DNA from 2 places in the Kitasatospora sp. NPDC057738 genome. Region 2 is predicted to be linked to the other one. Evidence: riboswitches for the same ligand, from Rfam matches in the RefSeq annotation. Region 2 holds a riboswitch; the other holds the start of a gene.

Region 1 (7,529 bases), on a different contig from region 2:
AGGCAAGGGTCAGCGTGGTCATGCGGCTTTGCCCGGCGGGGTGGTGTCGGCCAGGAAACCGTAGGCGACGACGTTGCCGTCGTAGCCGTGTTCCTCACTGTACGAACCGCCGCAGGTGATGACCCGCAGCTGTGCGTCAGCGGCCTGACGATAGACCCGGTCGTCCGGGAAGTCCTTTCGGTCGTGCACTTCGATGGCGTAGAGCTGGTAGACGGCGGTGGCGCCGTCCGCCCGGGCGATCTCGATCCGATCCCCGCGACGGAGCGCGCCCAGATGATAGAAGACCGCGGGGCCGGCCTTGTTGTCGACGTGTCCTGCCAGGATCGCGGTGCCGCGCTGGCCGGGGCTGGCCCCGCCGCGGTACCAGCCCGCCAGGTTGCGGTCCGCCTCGGGCGGGGTCTGGAGACGGCCGGCGCCGTCCAGCCCGAGCGCGGTGACCGGGGCGTCCAGCCGCACCGCCGGGATGCGGATCCGGGTCGGCGCGGACGGGCCGAGCGGCGGCACGATCGAGACCGGCGCGATCCCGGCCTGGGCCTGGCCGGCCCCCGGCGCGGGCGGCAGCGACGAACCTCCGTCGTGCAGCAGCCAGGCTCCGAGGACCAGCGCGGCCCCGGCCGCCAGGGTGCCCGGCCACGGGCCCCTGCTCTGCTGGACGCCCATGGGCGCTCCCCTCTGCCGACGGAACCCCGCTTCCTGGGAGTTTCCTGGGAACAATTCAACCGGAACGGACTGTAAGGCACGTCCATACGACGGTCGTACCGGCACCCGCCGATCGGCAGGGCGGACGGCCTCTTTTCTGCGCCGCGTGGGCGCCCGGTCGCGGAGCGCGACGACCGCCCCCCGCGCACGATCGCCGCGGGTGCACGCCCGACACGAGCTACCGACGGTTCAACGGACCCGATCGGTTGCGTCGTTCGAGCGATCACTCACGAGCTCGCGCTGCGCCTCTTCGACCGGCCCCGCCCTCGTGCCATGCTGACCCGGTTACGGGTTGTATCACCCACTTGTCCGACCGGACTCCGCACTCCCGCACGCCGCCCGCCCGCCCCACGAACGGAGTGACCATGGAAGCCCTCTCACGCCGCACCCTGCTGACGGCCGGCGCCGCCACCGCCGCCACCCTGGCGGCCGGGTGCGGCAGCAACCACGCCACCGGCGAGGAGCGGGCGACCGGCAGCACCGCGCCGGCCACCGGAGCGGCCGACGAGCAGGGCGCCACTCCGGCCCCGGCCCCGCTCCCCCGGCCGCAGCCGGTCCTGATCGGTGACGGCTCCACCTCGGACACCGGCGCCCAGCCGCACCAGCCCGTCCCCGACCGGCTGCAGCCCGGCCAGCGCCCGCCGCAGTTCGTGGTCTTCTCCTGGGACGGCGCCGGCGAGCTCGACAACGGCCTGTTCGCCCGCTTCCGCCGACTGGCCCGGGACCACGACGCGAAGATGACCTTCTTCCTCAGCGGCCTCTACCTGCTGCCCGAGTCCAAGAAGGACCTCTACCGCCCGCCGCAGCACAAGGCCGGCGCCTCCGACATCGGCTACCTGAGCGACCAGCACATCCGCGACACCCTGGAGAACGTGCACGCGGCCTGGCTGGAGGGCCACGAGATCGGGACCCACTTCAACGGCCACTTCTGCGGCTCCACGGGCGTCGGCGCGTGGTCCCCGGAGGAGTGGGACAGCGAGATCCAGCAGGCGATGGACTTCGTGACGAACTGGCGCACCAACACCGGCTTCACCGACCTGCCCGCGCTGCCCTTCGACTACCGCAAGGAGCTGATCGGCAGCCGCACCCCCTGCCTGGAGGGCCAGCGCAACCTGCTGCCCACCGCGGTCAGGCGCGGCTGGCGCTACGACAGCAGCGGCAACGGCACCCAGGTGTGGCCGCAGAAGATCCAGGGCGGCGCGCTGTGGGACCTCCCGCTGCAGTCCATCCCGTTCCCCGGGCACACCTTCCAGGTGCTCTCGATGGACTACAACATCATGTACAACCAGTGCGGCCCCAACACCAAGGCCGACCCGGCGCTCCACCCCGGCTTCCAGACCCAGGCCCGCGACGCCTACCTGATGGGGTTCGACCGCACCTACAACGGCAACCGGGCGCCGTACGTCATCGGCAACCACTTCGAGGAGTGGAACGGCGGCATCTACATGAACGCCGTCGAGGACGTCCTCAGGACCATCGCGGACAAGCCGGAGGTCCGGCTGGTCTCCTTCCGGCAGCTGGTCGACTGGCTGGACGCCCAGGACCCGGCGGTGCTGCGCAAGCTCCAGACCCTCGCCCCGGGGCAGTCCCCGGCCGGCGGCTGGGAGGCCTTCCTCGGCGCCCCGGCGGGGGCCGCGCCCCCCGCCACGGCCCCCGCCACGGCCCCCGCCGGCGCCACCGCCGGCTGACCGTCAGGCCTTCGTCCGCACCCGGCCGGAGAGCACCGCGCCGAGCAGCGCCACCCCGGCCATCGACAGCAGGATCACCGCGAAGGCGCCGGGCGAGCCGGCCTCCCCGCCGCCCCCGTGGGCGGCGGCGAGCGAGCCGCCGCCCAGCGCCGCGAACATCACCCCGGCCAGACCGGTCAGCAGCACATTGCCCAGCGCGTCGCTCATCTGGAGCGCGGCCGAGTTGGCCCCGGCGTCCTCCGGCGTGGAGAGCTTCATCATCAGCACGCTGACGCTCGCGATGGCCATCCCCATCCCGACGCCGCCGACGCCCCAGGCCACCGACGCGGCCCAGGCCGGCACCGCCGGGAACAGCACCAGCGCGGCGCCCGAGATCGCCACCGCGGTCAGCACGAAGCCGCCCCGGATCATCGCCGTGCGGTAGCGCTCCGCCCCGGGCCGGCCCTGGAGCCAGGAGCCGAGCGCCCAGGTGAGACCGCCGCTGGTCAGGGTCAGGCCGGCCAGCGTCGGCGAGAGCTCACGCTGGGTGGTCATCATCAGCGGGATGAAGGCCTCGGCGGCGAAGAACGCCCCCGCGGCCACCCCGCGCAGCAGGATCACGGCCGGCAGTCCCCGGCCGGCCCGCAGGGTCCGCGCCGGCAGCAGGCCGAGGACCGCCGGCACCAGCAGCGCCGCCCCGGCGATCCCGGGGACCAGTCCGATCAGGTCGCGCCGCTGGCCCGCGTACTGCAGCAGGCCGGCGCCGACCGCCGCCATCGCGGCCAGCAGGGTGCGACGGCGGTCGAAGGCCGCGCCCCTGGCCACCGGGTGCTCCCGCTCGGTGCGGGCCAGTGCCGGGCCCATCACGGCCAGCGGCAGCAGGATCAGCACCGGCACGGCCAGGAACACCCAGCGCCACCCCAGGTGCTGGGTGACGGCCCCGGAGACCAGCGGACCGATGATCGAGGGCAGCACCCAGGCCGAGGAGAAGGCCGCGAACACCGCGGGCCGCAGCCGCTCCGGGTAGGCCCGGCCGACCACCACGTACAGGGCGACGATCACCAGCCCGCCGCCGAGGCCCTGGATGGCCCGCCCGGCCACGAACACCCACATCCCGGGTGCCGTCCCGGCCACCACCAGCCCCACGCCGAACACGGCGATGCCGCTGAACAGCGGCCGCAGCGGGCCGCTCCGGTCGCACCACTGGCCGGAGACGACCAGGGCGAACAGGGTGGTGGTGAAGTAGCCGGAGAAGGCGAACGCGTACAGCCCGAGCCCGTTCAGCTCGCGGGCCGCGGTCGGCATCGCGGTGTTGACGGCCGTTGCCTCGAAGGCGATCACCAGGACCACCGAGACGATCCCCAGCGTCAGGGCACGGTAGCGGCCGCCGAGGACCCCACCACCGGGGTCGTCGTCGAGGGGTATCGGTACGGGGTCGACCGAGGTGGGGGAGGCAGTGGTCATACGTAACATCGTAAGAGCCGTCTGCCCCGATGACCCCTGACCCCGGTCGGTGATCTCCTCGGCCGCAAGGCCTAGGACGGGCCCCGGGACCCAGGACGGGCCCCGGCCGGGACCGCGGCGGAGGTCAGTGCAGCACCTTGAGGCCCACCACGCCGGAGACGATCAGCAGCAGGCAGGCGATCCGGGCCATGGTCACCGCATCCCCCAGGACGGCCATGCCGTAGACCGCGGTGCCGACCGCTCCGATGCCCACCCAGACGGCGTAGCCGGTGCCGATCGGAATGGTGCGCATCGCGTACGCCAGGCCGCCCATGCTGAACAGCAGTGCGATGCCGAAGACGAGGCTGGGAACGAGGCGGGTGAAGCCCTTGGACGATTCCAGGGCGACCGCCCAAACGGTCTCCAGGACACCCGAGACGATCAGAACGAGCCAGGCCATGACGGTGGTACCTCCGCAGTCCACAGCGGCCGGATTGCCGCTGAACTGCGCCGTCTTGTCGTCACCGGGTACGACGCGCTCGTCCGGGGTGGCGGAAATACCGCCACCTGTCCCCGACGGTAGCACACCTTGCCATACAGAATTTACATAAGGGCATTGACCCCTCTCCCCCGGATCGGCCACTATGAATTCACTGGCCGTGTGCCCGAGTGGCTTAGGGAACCGTCTGCAAAGCGGTGCACGCGGGTTCGATTCCCGCCATGGCCTCACCGGAAAAGGGAATTGCCGGTCGACTCGGAAAGTCGGCCGGCAATTTCCTTTCCCTGCTTTCCGCCTTTTCCGGGAGCTCCCGGTCCGTCCCGGGAGCTCCCGGTCAGGCGGTGACGGCGTCCTCCGCCCGGATCGGCAGCCGGCCGACCGGCAGGCCGGTGGCGGCGCGCACGGCCGCGGCGACGGCCGCCGGGGCGACCACCGCGGGCACCGCTCCGACCGCCTTCGCGCCGAACGGGGCCACCACGTCGCGCTCCTCCAGCAGCGCGGCGATCCGCACCTCCGGGGTGTCCAGCGCGGTGGGCAGCCGGTAGCCGGTGAGCGAGGGGTTCAGCAGCACCCCGCCCTCCGTCCGCAGGTCCTCCAGCAGCGCCAGGCCCACGCCCTGGGCCACTCCCGCCTCGATCCGGTCCTCGATCTGGCGCGGGTTCAGCGCCCGGCCGACGTCCTGGGCGACCGTCATCTCGACCACCCGCACGGCGCCCAGCTCGATGTCCACGTCCACCACCGCACGCATCGCGCAGAACGAGATGGAGACGAAGGCGTCGCCTTGCCCGGCCTCGTCCAGCGGCTCGGTGGGGTGCGGGCGGCACTGCGCGGTGGCCCAGAGCTCCTTGCCCTCCAGCGCCTCGGCGACCGGCATGCCGAGCACCCCGTCGTACGAGGTGATCTTGCCGTCGGCGATCTGGAGCAGCTCCGCGGACATCCCGAAGTTCGCCGCGATCGGCTGCAGCAGCTGGTGGCGGACCATCAGCGCGGCCCGCTCGACGGCGCCGCCGGAGACCCAGGTGTGCCGGCCGCGGGCGGACGGCCCGGCGATCGACTGGTCGCTGTCGGCCGGGGCGATGTAGACCTCGCTGACGCCCAGCACGGTCTGCACGATCTGCCGGGCCAGCGTGGCGAAGCCCTGCCCGGCGTCGACCGCCGCGCAGATCACCGTGGCGTGGTCCCCGCTGACCCGCACGGTCGCCGTGGAGACCTCGTCCTCGCCCTCGGCGCCCAGCATGTGCACCATGCCGACGGCGTAGCCGATCCCGCGCCGCACCGCCGCCGGGTCGCCCGCGCCGCCGGGCCCGCCGGGCAGCAGCCACTCGGCGTCCGGGTCGTCCACCGGCAGGGCCGGCAGCGGCTCGGCGGCGACCGCGTCCAGCAGGGCGCGCACCGGCGCCGGGCAGGTGACGGCCTGACCGGTGGGCAGCGGGTCGCCGGTGGACATCGCGTTGCGGCGGCGGATCTCCACCGGGTCCACGCCGATCCGGGCGGCCAGCTGGTCCAGCTGCGACTCGTACGCGAAGCAGGCCTGCAGGGCGCCCTCGCCGCGCATCCGGCCGGCCGGCGGGTTGTTGGTGCGCACCGCCCAGGCGTCCACGAAGACGTTCGGGCAGACGTACGGACCGGCCGAGAAGGCCGTCGCGGCGGCCAGCGCCTCGGCGGAGACGTCCGCGTAGGCGCCGCCGTCCAGCAGGATCTGCGCCTCGACCTTCACCAGCGTGCCCTCGGCGTCGGCGTGGTGGCGGTAGCGCAGGAGCGCGGGGTGGCGCGAGGCGTGGGTGTGGAAGGACTCCTCGCGGGTGAGCGTCATCTTCACCGGCCGCCCGGTGCGCAGCGCCAGCAGGGCCAGGGTGACCTGGAACGAGAGGTCCTCGCGGTCGGTGGTGGCGCCGGGCACGCCGGTGACCACCAGCCGGACCCGGTCCGGCTCCAGGCCCAGGCAGGCGGCGGTGCGGTCGCGGTCGCCGTGCGGGTCGGTGGAGGACAGGTGCAGCTCGACGCCGCCGTCCGGGCGCGGTACGGCCAGCCCGGCCTCGGCGCCGAGCGGGGCCGGGTCCTGCCGGCCGACCTGGTAGAGGCCCTCGACGACGATCTCGCCGACCGCGTCCGGGTCCCCGGTGCGCAGCGGCAGGTGGCGGAACAGGTTGCCGTCCGGGTGCAGCGGCGGCGCGGTGAAGGCCTGCTCCGGGTCGGTGACGGCCTCCAGCGGCTCGTAGTCGACCGCGATCAGGCCGACCGCCAGCCGGGCGGTGTCCGGGTGGTCGGCGGCCACCGCGGCGATCGGCTCGCCGTGGTGGCGCACCACGCCGGCGGCCAGCACCGGCCGGTCGGCGACGATCGGCCCGGCCGGGGCGCCGTCGGGGGTGCCGTCCGGTCCGGGCGGCAGGTCGGCGGCGGTGACCACGGCGTGCACGCCGGGCAGCGCCAGCGCGGCCGAGGTGTCGATGCCCCGGATCCGGGCGTGCGGGTGCGGAGAGCGCAGCACCGCGCCCCACAGCAGCCCCTCGGCCCACAGGTCGGCCGCGTACGGGTAGATGCCGAGCGCCTTGGGCAGCGCGTCGCTGCGCAGCGGGGAGCTGCCCAGGCCGATCGGCTCCGGTGCGCCGCCCTCGCCGCCGTCCTGCTGGAGTGCTGCGCCGATGTCGGTAGGCGACGTCATGATGCGTGGTCGTCCTCGGGGAGCCGGATGCCGTGGGCGGGGGTGGCACCGTACGGGACACCGGCCGGGGCGCCGCCCTCGGCCGGGGCACCGTGCGGGTGCGGGGCGGCGTACGGGGTGCCGTGCGGCGGCGTGCCGTCGTAGACGGAGCCGGGCAGCGGGGTCCCGTGCGCGGGGGTGGGCTCGTAGACCGGGGCGTCGTACCCGGTGTCGTAGCCGTTCTGCTGCTGGTGGCCGTCCGGGTAGGGCACGTAGGTGCCGTGCGCGGGGGTGGCCTGGTACGGCTGCTCGGGGTAGCCCTGCGGCGGGTAGTACACCTGGTCGTCGGCGGCCTGGGCGGGGATCCGGGCGGGGATGTCGTCCCGGATCGGGGCCAGCACGGTGGTGTCGTACACGCCGGTGTCGTAGCCGCCCTGGGGGTCGCCGTACGGCAGCCCGGCCGGGGCCTGCTCGACGGCGGGCTGTGCCATGGCGGGCTGTTCCACGGCGGGCTGCGCCGGGTGGTGCTGCTCGGCGGCGTGCTGCTCCGGGTGGTAATGCTCCGCCGGGTGGGCGACCG
Region 2 (7,529 bases):
GCACGAGCGGGCGGGCCTGGGCCGCATCCTGATCGTCCCGACCGCGCTGATGCCCGCCCTCGGGCCGCCGCTCGGCGGCTTCCTCACCGAACACCTCTCCTGGCACTGGCTGTTCCTGGTCAACGTGCCGATCGGGGTCGCCGCCGTGCTCCTCGGGCTGGTCGGCCTGCGCGACGAACAGGAGCCCCCGGCCGGCCGCTTCGACACCACCGGCTTCCTGCTCGCCACGCCCGGCCTCGGCCTGCTGACCTACGCCCTCGGCTTCGGCCCGGCGCACGGCTGGACCTCCCCGGGCGTGGCCCTCGGCGGACTGCTCGGCCTGGCCCTGCTGGGGGCGGCCGTACGGCACCAACTCCGGGCCCCCGAACCTCTGGTGGACCTGCGGCTGCTCGCCGACCGCACCTTCGGCGCGGCGAGCTGGCTCGCCCTGCTGACCTCGGCCGGGCTGATGGGCGCGCTGTTCGTGCTGCCGCTGCTCTACCAGGCGGCGCGCGGCGCCACCGCCCTGGACGCCGGGCTGAGCGTCTTCCCGGAGGCGATCGGCCTGATGGCCGCCTCCCAGGTGGTCGACCGCCTGCTGCCCCGGCTCGGTCCGCGCCGGCTCGCCCTGCCGGGCCTGCTGCTGGCGGCGGTCGTCCTCGCCTCCCTCGGTTTCGCCGAGAACCCGTGGGCCGTACGGGTGTTGATGTTCTGCGTCGGCCTGATCCTGGGCACCGCCGTCCTCACCGTCCAGATCGCCGGCTTCGCCGATGTCCCGCCGCCCGCCATGGGCCGCGCGATGGGCCTGTTCACCATCCTGCGCACCCTCGGCGGGGCGCTGGGCATCGCGGCCACCGCCGCGCTGATCGGTGCGCTCGGCGACGGCACGGGTGTCGGGCCGTACCGCCTCGCCCTCCTGCTGACAGCCGCCCTGGTCGCCGCCGGCACCCTGCTGGCCGCCCGCCTCCCCGCCGAGGCCCCGGGCCCGCCGCCGGAGGAATGACGCCGGTGCGGTTCGTGGTCCTCCGGTGCTCCGACTGCCCTACGGTGGTCGGAGCACCGGAGGAGAGCCCATGAACCCTCAGCACTACCGTCTGCTCGAAGAGGCCCGTCGTAGCCTGCCGGACGGCTACAAGGTCGAGCTGTCCGGTGACATCATCGTCATGCAGACGTCACCGTCATCGATTCACCAGCTCAACCTGGCGATCGTCCAGCGCCAGTTCGAGGCACACTGTCCTCCCGGCTACTTCCCGACGGGGAACAGCGACCTCTCCTCGCCGGAGGTCGGTTCCGTCCGCAACCCGGACCTCACCTACCTGCCCGAGGACATCATCGAGCTGGGCCGCGAGATCCCCGCCGACCTGGCGCTGATCGCGGTCGAGATCGCCTCGCCGTCCAACCCCGACAACGACTGGAGCGGGAAGGTCCGCGACTACCCGCGGATGGGCTTCCCGCTCTACCTGATCGTGGACCCCCGGCAGAAGACGGTGACCCTGTTCTCCGAACCCAACCGCGACCGCTACCACACCAGGACGGAACGGGAGTTCGGCGAGAAGCTCCGCATCCCCGCGCCCTTCGACTTCGAGCTGGACCTGACCCGGCTGGTCCCCTACCGGGACTGATCGGCCGCGGGGCCCGGGGAGTTCACTCGCTCGGCCAGAGGATCAGGTCGTCCAGCGGGTACCGGCGCGGCCGGTCACCGAGTTCGGCGACGGCCGCCCGGATGCGGTCCAGGTGGGCGGGGGTGAGCTGGAGCGGGGGCTCGTCGGGCTGGTGGGTGGTGCGGATCGGGTAGTCGACGCCCGGCTCGCGGGTCATCTCGATGTGGCAGCCGAGCACGTGCGTCACCGGGTGGCTCCCGGCGAACGCCACCAGCCGCTCGACGGTCCGTCGGAAGGCCGGCCAGTCGTCGATGTACAGCCGCCCCGGGTAGACGGTGTCTCCGGTGAGCAGGAAGCCCGTCCAGGGGTCGTAGTACGTGACGGCCGCCTCGTGGTGCCCCGGCGTGGCCAGGCACTTCAGCACCCGCCCGCCGCCGAGGTCGACCAGGGCCACGGCCTCCTCGTCCCGGTCGAAGCCGAAGTACGGCCAGGCGGTGGGCAGATCGGCACCGACCAGGGTGGTCGCGGGTCGGTCGGCGAACTGGCCGTCGCCCGCGACGTGGTCGCCGTGCGGGTGGGTGTGCAGCACCAGCAGCCCGTAGCCGTCCCGGGGATTGCGGGCGAGCCACGCCTCCACCAGCGCGTCGACCGTCGCGCGCAGCGGGAAGTACGCGGCCTCGGCCGTCGCCCCGGTGTCGATCAGCACCGCCCGCTCCGCCCCGAAGAGCAGGAACAGGAACGGGGCCTCGTAGTTGATCGCCTTGTTCTGCCGCAGGATGACGGTGTGCTCGTCGTACTCGTGGACCTGGATGTCCGGGTCCGTGTTGTGCTTGGCGGACGGGGAACCGTGGATCCACCGCACGTCCAGCGGACGGGCGATCGGTGCACCGGCAGCGGCCATGACGCCTCCACAGTGCGTCGTCTTGGCAGGCCGGGTACGGCGCACGTCTCGTCCGGGGCCGGCGCCGCTGCACCGCCCCGGGGACGCTAGCACGGGGGCCTTGGCGGCGGCTTCAGCGGTCCAGAGGAGTGACGTCTCGGGCGAGCTGCACGAAGTCGGCCCAGGCGGTCGGGTTGAAGGTGAGCTGGGGCCCGGTCTTGTCCTTGGAGTCGCGGACATGAACGGTGCCTGGAGTGGAAGCGACCTCGACGCAGGCGCCGCCTTCGGTTCCGCTGTGGCTGGACTTGAACCAGGCCAGTTCGGTGTTCATAGCTCCTCCACGAGCTTGCCGATGAATTCGGCCCAAGCCTCGGTCGTGAAGGTGAGCTGGGGGCCGGTCTTGTCCTTGGAATCGCGGACGCGGACGGTGCCCGGAGTGGAAGCGACCTCGATGCAGGCGCCACCCTCGCTCCCGCTGTGACTGGACTTGAACCAGACCAACTCGCGATTCACTGATCCTCCACCAGCTTGTTGATGAACCCGGCCGACTTCTCCGGAGTGAGAGCCTGTCGGAGGATCCTTTCATGGCGTTGGCTCAGGAGCTGTACCTTGTCGATGTCCGAGTACAGCCGCCCGCCAGCCTGGCCCTCCTCATAGGCGATTCGCTGGTGTTCGGGCAGGTCGAGGAGGATGAGCTGTCCTTCCAAGCCAGGATGGAAACCCTTCGAGGGAACGACCTGGATGACGACGTTGCGTTGCTTGCCGACCGTGATGAGGTGCCGCAGCTGCTCGGTGTGGGCTTCCTCCGTGCTGAGGCGGCGGCGCAGGACGGCCTCTTCGATCACGAAGTTGAACGCCTTGGTCTGAATGTTCAGCAACCCTCGACGTTCGAGACGGGCGGCCACCCGCGCAGCGACGGTCTCGTCGTCAAGTGGGGGCCAACGACCATCGATGATGGTTCTGGCCGTCGCTTCGGTCTGAAGCAGGCCGGGAACGAGCTGGTTCTCATACCAGTTGATGACCAGCGCCTCTTCCTCGTTCCGGATGTACTCCTCTGCGAACTGCGGATACTTCTCCGGCACCAGGAACTGCGCCCCCGCCACCAGGATCCCCTTCGCGTCGCACATGTCGTCCGCCACCTGCAGCAGGTGCATCGAGGGCTTGCGCCGCCCGGCCTCCATCGACCGCAGGCTCTCGATGCCGTACCCGGCCTCGGTGGCCAGGTCCTCGCGGCTGACACCCGCGCGTGTCCGCCACAGCTTGATCTGGTTGCCGCAGTACTTCCACGACATCGGCGGCGGCGCGGCGGACGAGGGCGCGTTCACGGGATACCTCCAGGCCGATCGGTGCGAAGTTCGACGCTAGACGCCCGATGGCCTGGAGGTATGCGAATCAGCCCGAAACCATTCCCTCGGGTGACCCGAGCAGGTGCGCGAGCCCGTCGGCCAGGCCCCCGCGCCAGCACGCGTAGTCGTGGCCGCCGTTGAACTCGCGGTAGGCGAGGTCGTAGCCGCGGGCCGTGAGGACGTCGCGCAGGTGGCGGTTCTGGGCGAGGAGCATCCATTCCTGGAGCCCGACCTCGATCCAGAAGCGGGCGGGGCGCCGCTCCTCGGCGGCGAAGCGCCGGGTAAGCCATTCGCTGCCCGCGTCGAACTCGGTCTCGTCGGGCCACCAGAAGGAGCCGGACTGGGAGAGTGCGTTGCCGAAGCGGTCCGGGCGGCGGTAGGCGGCGTAGGCGGCGGTGAGGCCGCCCGCGCTCTGGCCGGCGATCACGGTGGCGGCCGGGTCGCCGCTCGCGCCGAACTCCGTTGCGGCCCAGGGCAGCAGGCGGTCGGCGAGGAGGTCGATGAAGGCCGGGTTGCAGCTCAGGTCGTCCGGGCGCTTCGGCCCCATGGTGTGCACCAGCAGGGTGACGGTGGGCGGGATGGCGCCGTCGGCCGTCAGGTTGTCGAGGGTGTCGCCGACGGAGAGCACCTCGCCCCACATCTCGCCGTCCAGCAGTACCGCGACCGGGTACGGGCCGCAGTCCGCCCGGTGGCCGGCGGGGAGGTGGACGTCGACCCGCCGGCCGGCGACCGTGTGGGCGAGCGTCCGTCCGCGCGGCACGCCTTCGCGCCGCGCCACGTACGGCTGCGCGGGGGCGGCGGGCAGGCTGAGCACCGAGGCGGGGTGGCGGCCGTCGCGGGCGGGCAGCCGGGGCTCGGTGTCGTACGGGTCGGGGCGGGCCTGGTCGAGGACGCGCAGCCAGTCGGGCCGGGTGGTGCCGGGGGCCTCGCCGTGGAACGGGTACAGCTGGTAGGAAGCGCGGTGGTCTTCGCGCAGCCGGTAGGTGATCGCCCACATCCCATTCGACTGACGCTTCATCAGATGTGGCGTCAGGTCACCGGCGTGGCGGTCCTTGTCGGTGACGGTGTGCAGCAGCGCGAGCACGCCGTCGCAGTCGCCGTCGTGATGGGTGAAGGTGACCAGGCGGTAGGCGGGGTCGTCGGGGCAGAGGGCGACGAGCGGGGTTTCCACAACAGTGACTCCAAAAGGCTTAGGCGGGGCTGCCCTTGCGGCCGAGCAGCACCCAGAGCAGGAAGGGACCGCCGAGGACGGTGGTGACGATGCCGACGGGGATCTCCACCCCGGCGAACAGCACTCGGCCCAGTGTGTCGGCGAGCACGACGAGCAGGGCGCCGGTGAGGGCGGAGCCGAGCACGGGGACCCGCGCGGGCCCGGCCAGCCGTCCGGCGATCACCGGCGCGGCCAGGGCCACGAAGCCGACCGGCCCGCAGACGCCGACCGCGAGCCCGGCCAGGGCGACGGCCAGCAGCAGGCAGGCGAGTCGGACCCGGCCCGGGTCGACGCCGAGTGCGGAGGCGACGCTGTCGTCGAAGCGCAGCACCGCCAGTCGCCGGGCCACCGCGAGCGCGACCGGCACCAGTGCCGCGAGTCCGATCAGGACGGGCGTGGCGACGGCGAGGTCGCGTCCGTTGAGGCTGCCGTTGGTCCAGATGTACAGCGATCCGGCCGAGTTGAGCGAGCGCCGGGCCATCGCGACCTGGATGACGGCGGAGGCGAGCGCCGACATGGCGAGCCCGACCACCAGGATCCGGTAGCCGCGCGCGCCGAGTCCGCCGGAGGCCAGGGTGACGACCAGGACGGCGACCAGTGCGCCGAGCGGTCCGGCCCACCAGGCGCCGAAGGTGCCCGCGGTGCTGGCGGAGATGAGTACGGCGGCGGTCGCGCCGTCGTTGACGCCGAGGAGTTCGGGGGTGGCCAGGCGGTTGCGGGCGAGGGTCTGGGTGAGGCAGCCGGCCAGGCCGAGGGCGGCGCCGGCGGCGAGTCCGGCGACGATCCGGCCGAGCCGGAACTTCTGCACCAGCAGGACGTCCAGCCGGTCGCCGTAGCCGAACACGGCCTGGAAGGTGCGGGCGAGGTCGAGTTCGCTCTGTCCGGCGTGCGCCGAGACCACGACGGCGGCCAGCAGGGCGGCGGCCAGGCCGAGCGAGGCCAGCAGTGCCCGGCGCGGCAGCAGCAGCGACCATGTTCCGTGCCGCAGGGTCAAGTCCGGCTTGGGCGGCGCCGGTTCGCCGCGTCGCGCGGCCGGCGTGGACTCGGCGGGGTCGGCCATGGCCAGGGCGGCGGAGTGCCGGGAGCGGACGATCGCGATCAGGGCCGGGGCGCCGATCAGCGCGACGATCACCGAGACCGGCGCCTCGAAGGGGCGGGCCACCACCCGGGCGAGCACGTCCGCGCCGGTCAGCACGGTGGCGCCGAACAGCGCGGCGAGCAGGGTGAGTCGGCCGATCCGGGGGCCGGCGACGGTGCGGGCGAGGAAGCCGGAGAGCAGCCCGAGGAAGGCGATCGGCCCGGCCAGCGCGACCGCCGAGGCGGTCAGCAGGGTGACGGCGACGGCGACGGCGGCCCGGGTGGCGCCGGGTCGGTGGCCGAGGCCGCGGGCGAGGTCGTCGCCGAGGGCGAGGGCGGTCAGCGGACGGGTGGTGAGGGCGGCGAGCAGGAACCCGGCGCCGAGCACCGGGGCGAGCTGGCGCAGGGTGGTCCAGCCTTCCACCCCGGCCAGCGATCCGAGCACCCACACCCGGTACCGCTCGTACGCCTCGGGGGAGTTGACGATCAGCACGTCGGTGAGCCCGCGGAAGATCGCCGCGACGGCGGAGCCGGCGAGCACCAGCCGCATCGGCGATCCGCCGCCCCGGCTGCTGGCGACCAGCAGCACCACGGTGCTGGCGAGCACCGCGCCGCCGAAGGCGAAGGCGAGGTAGCCGAAGGAGGTCTGCACGCCGAGCACGGCGATGCCGAGCACGACGCCCAGCGAGGCGCCGGCGTTGACGCCGAGCAGGCCGGTCTCGGCCAGCGGGTTGCGGGTGACGGACTGCAGTTGTGCCCCGGCGACGCCGAGTGCGGCGCCGACGAGCAGGGCGGTGAGGGTGCGCGGCAGCCGCAGGTCGCCGACGACGAGGGCGAGTCGGCCGTCGGCGCGGGCGCCGTCGTGGTTCAGCAGGTAGTCCAGCACCCGCCCGGGGCCGACCTCGCCGGCGCCGACCGACAGCGAGAGCGCGGCGAGGGCGAGCAGGAGGACCGCCGCCGCCGTGACGGCCGGCCAGGTGGGGCGGGCACCCTCGGGCCGACGGCTCCGCCGGCCCGGTGGCGGCGAATCCGGCGCGGTGGCGGGGGGCGCCGCGCGGACGCCGGCTTGCGAGAATGTCATAAGGTAAGGCTAACCTAATGGCCGAGCCCGTCCCGTGGGGCACCCCCGTCCCGTCGAACTTCTCGGACGCCGCTCAACTTCCGTACCACCGTTGCCCGGAGGCACCCATGCCGTTCGCCCGTCGCCCGCTCAGCCCCGTCCGCCGCCGTGCGGCCCAGGCGCTGGCCGTCTCCGGGGCGGCCGCGCTCCTGCTCACCGGCTGCGGCTCCTCCGGGTCCTCGTCCTCCTCCTCGTCCTCGGGCTCCTCCGCGGCCGCCTCCCCGGCGACGGACGCGGCCGGCGGCAAGCGCACCGTCAAGGACGCCACCGGCAAGGCCGTCGAGGTCCCCGCCGAGCCCAAGCGGATCGTCACCCT

The links. Region 2 has a riboswitch for guanidine ahead of ACFVGO_RS07255 (MBL fold metallo-hydrolase). Riboswitches for the same ligand answer to the same signal wherever they lie in the genome.
Region 1: linked by a shared signal. The riboswitch ahead of ACFVGO_RS15660 (SMR family transporter) and the one ahead of ACFVGO_RS07255 (MBL fold metallo-hydrolase) in region 2 are both predicted to bind guanidine.

What each region holds. Positions count from the first base shown of each region.
Region 1 is NZ_JBHVJT010000024.1:24,307-31,835, reverse strand. It holds gene ACFVGO_RS15680 (alpha/beta hydrolase-fold protein) at 1-22, opposite strand, end outside; gene ACFVGO_RS15675 (class F sortase) at 19-660, opposite strand; gene ACFVGO_RS15670 (hypothetical protein) at 1,065-2,387, shown strand; gene ACFVGO_RS15665 (MFS transporter) at 2,391-3,830, opposite strand; gene ACFVGO_RS15660 (SMR family transporter) at 3,955-4,269, opposite strand; guanidine-III (ykkC-III) riboswitch at 4,314-4,379, opposite strand; tRNA gene ACFVGO_RS15655 (tRNA-Cys) at 4,465-4,536, shown strand; gene ACFVGO_RS15650 (xanthine dehydrogenase family protein molybdopterin-binding subunit) at 4,643-6,970, opposite strand; gene ACFVGO_RS15645 (2Fe-2S iron-sulfur cluster-binding protein) at 6,967-7,529, opposite strand, start outside.
Region 2 is NZ_JBHVJT010000009.1:79,570-87,098, reverse strand. It holds gene ACFVGO_RS07265 (DHA2 family efflux MFS transporter permease subunit) at 1-982, shown strand, start outside; gene ACFVGO_RS07260 (Uma2 family endonuclease) at 1,053-1,601, shown strand; gene ACFVGO_RS07255 (MBL fold metallo-hydrolase) at 1,624-2,481, opposite strand; guanidine-III (ykkC-III) riboswitch at 2,493-2,560, opposite strand; gene ACFVGO_RS07250 (DUF397 domain-containing protein) at 2,594-2,791, opposite strand; gene ACFVGO_RS07245 (DUF397 domain-containing protein) at 2,788-2,973, opposite strand; gene ACFVGO_RS07240 (Scr1 family TA system antitoxin-like transcriptional regulator) at 2,970-3,785, opposite strand; gene fes (enterochelin esterase) at 3,853-4,977, opposite strand; gene fhuB (Fe(3+)-hydroxamate ABC transporter permease FhuB) at 4,997-7,174, opposite strand; gene ACFVGO_RS07225 (ABC transporter substrate-binding protein) at 7,282-7,529, shown strand, end outside.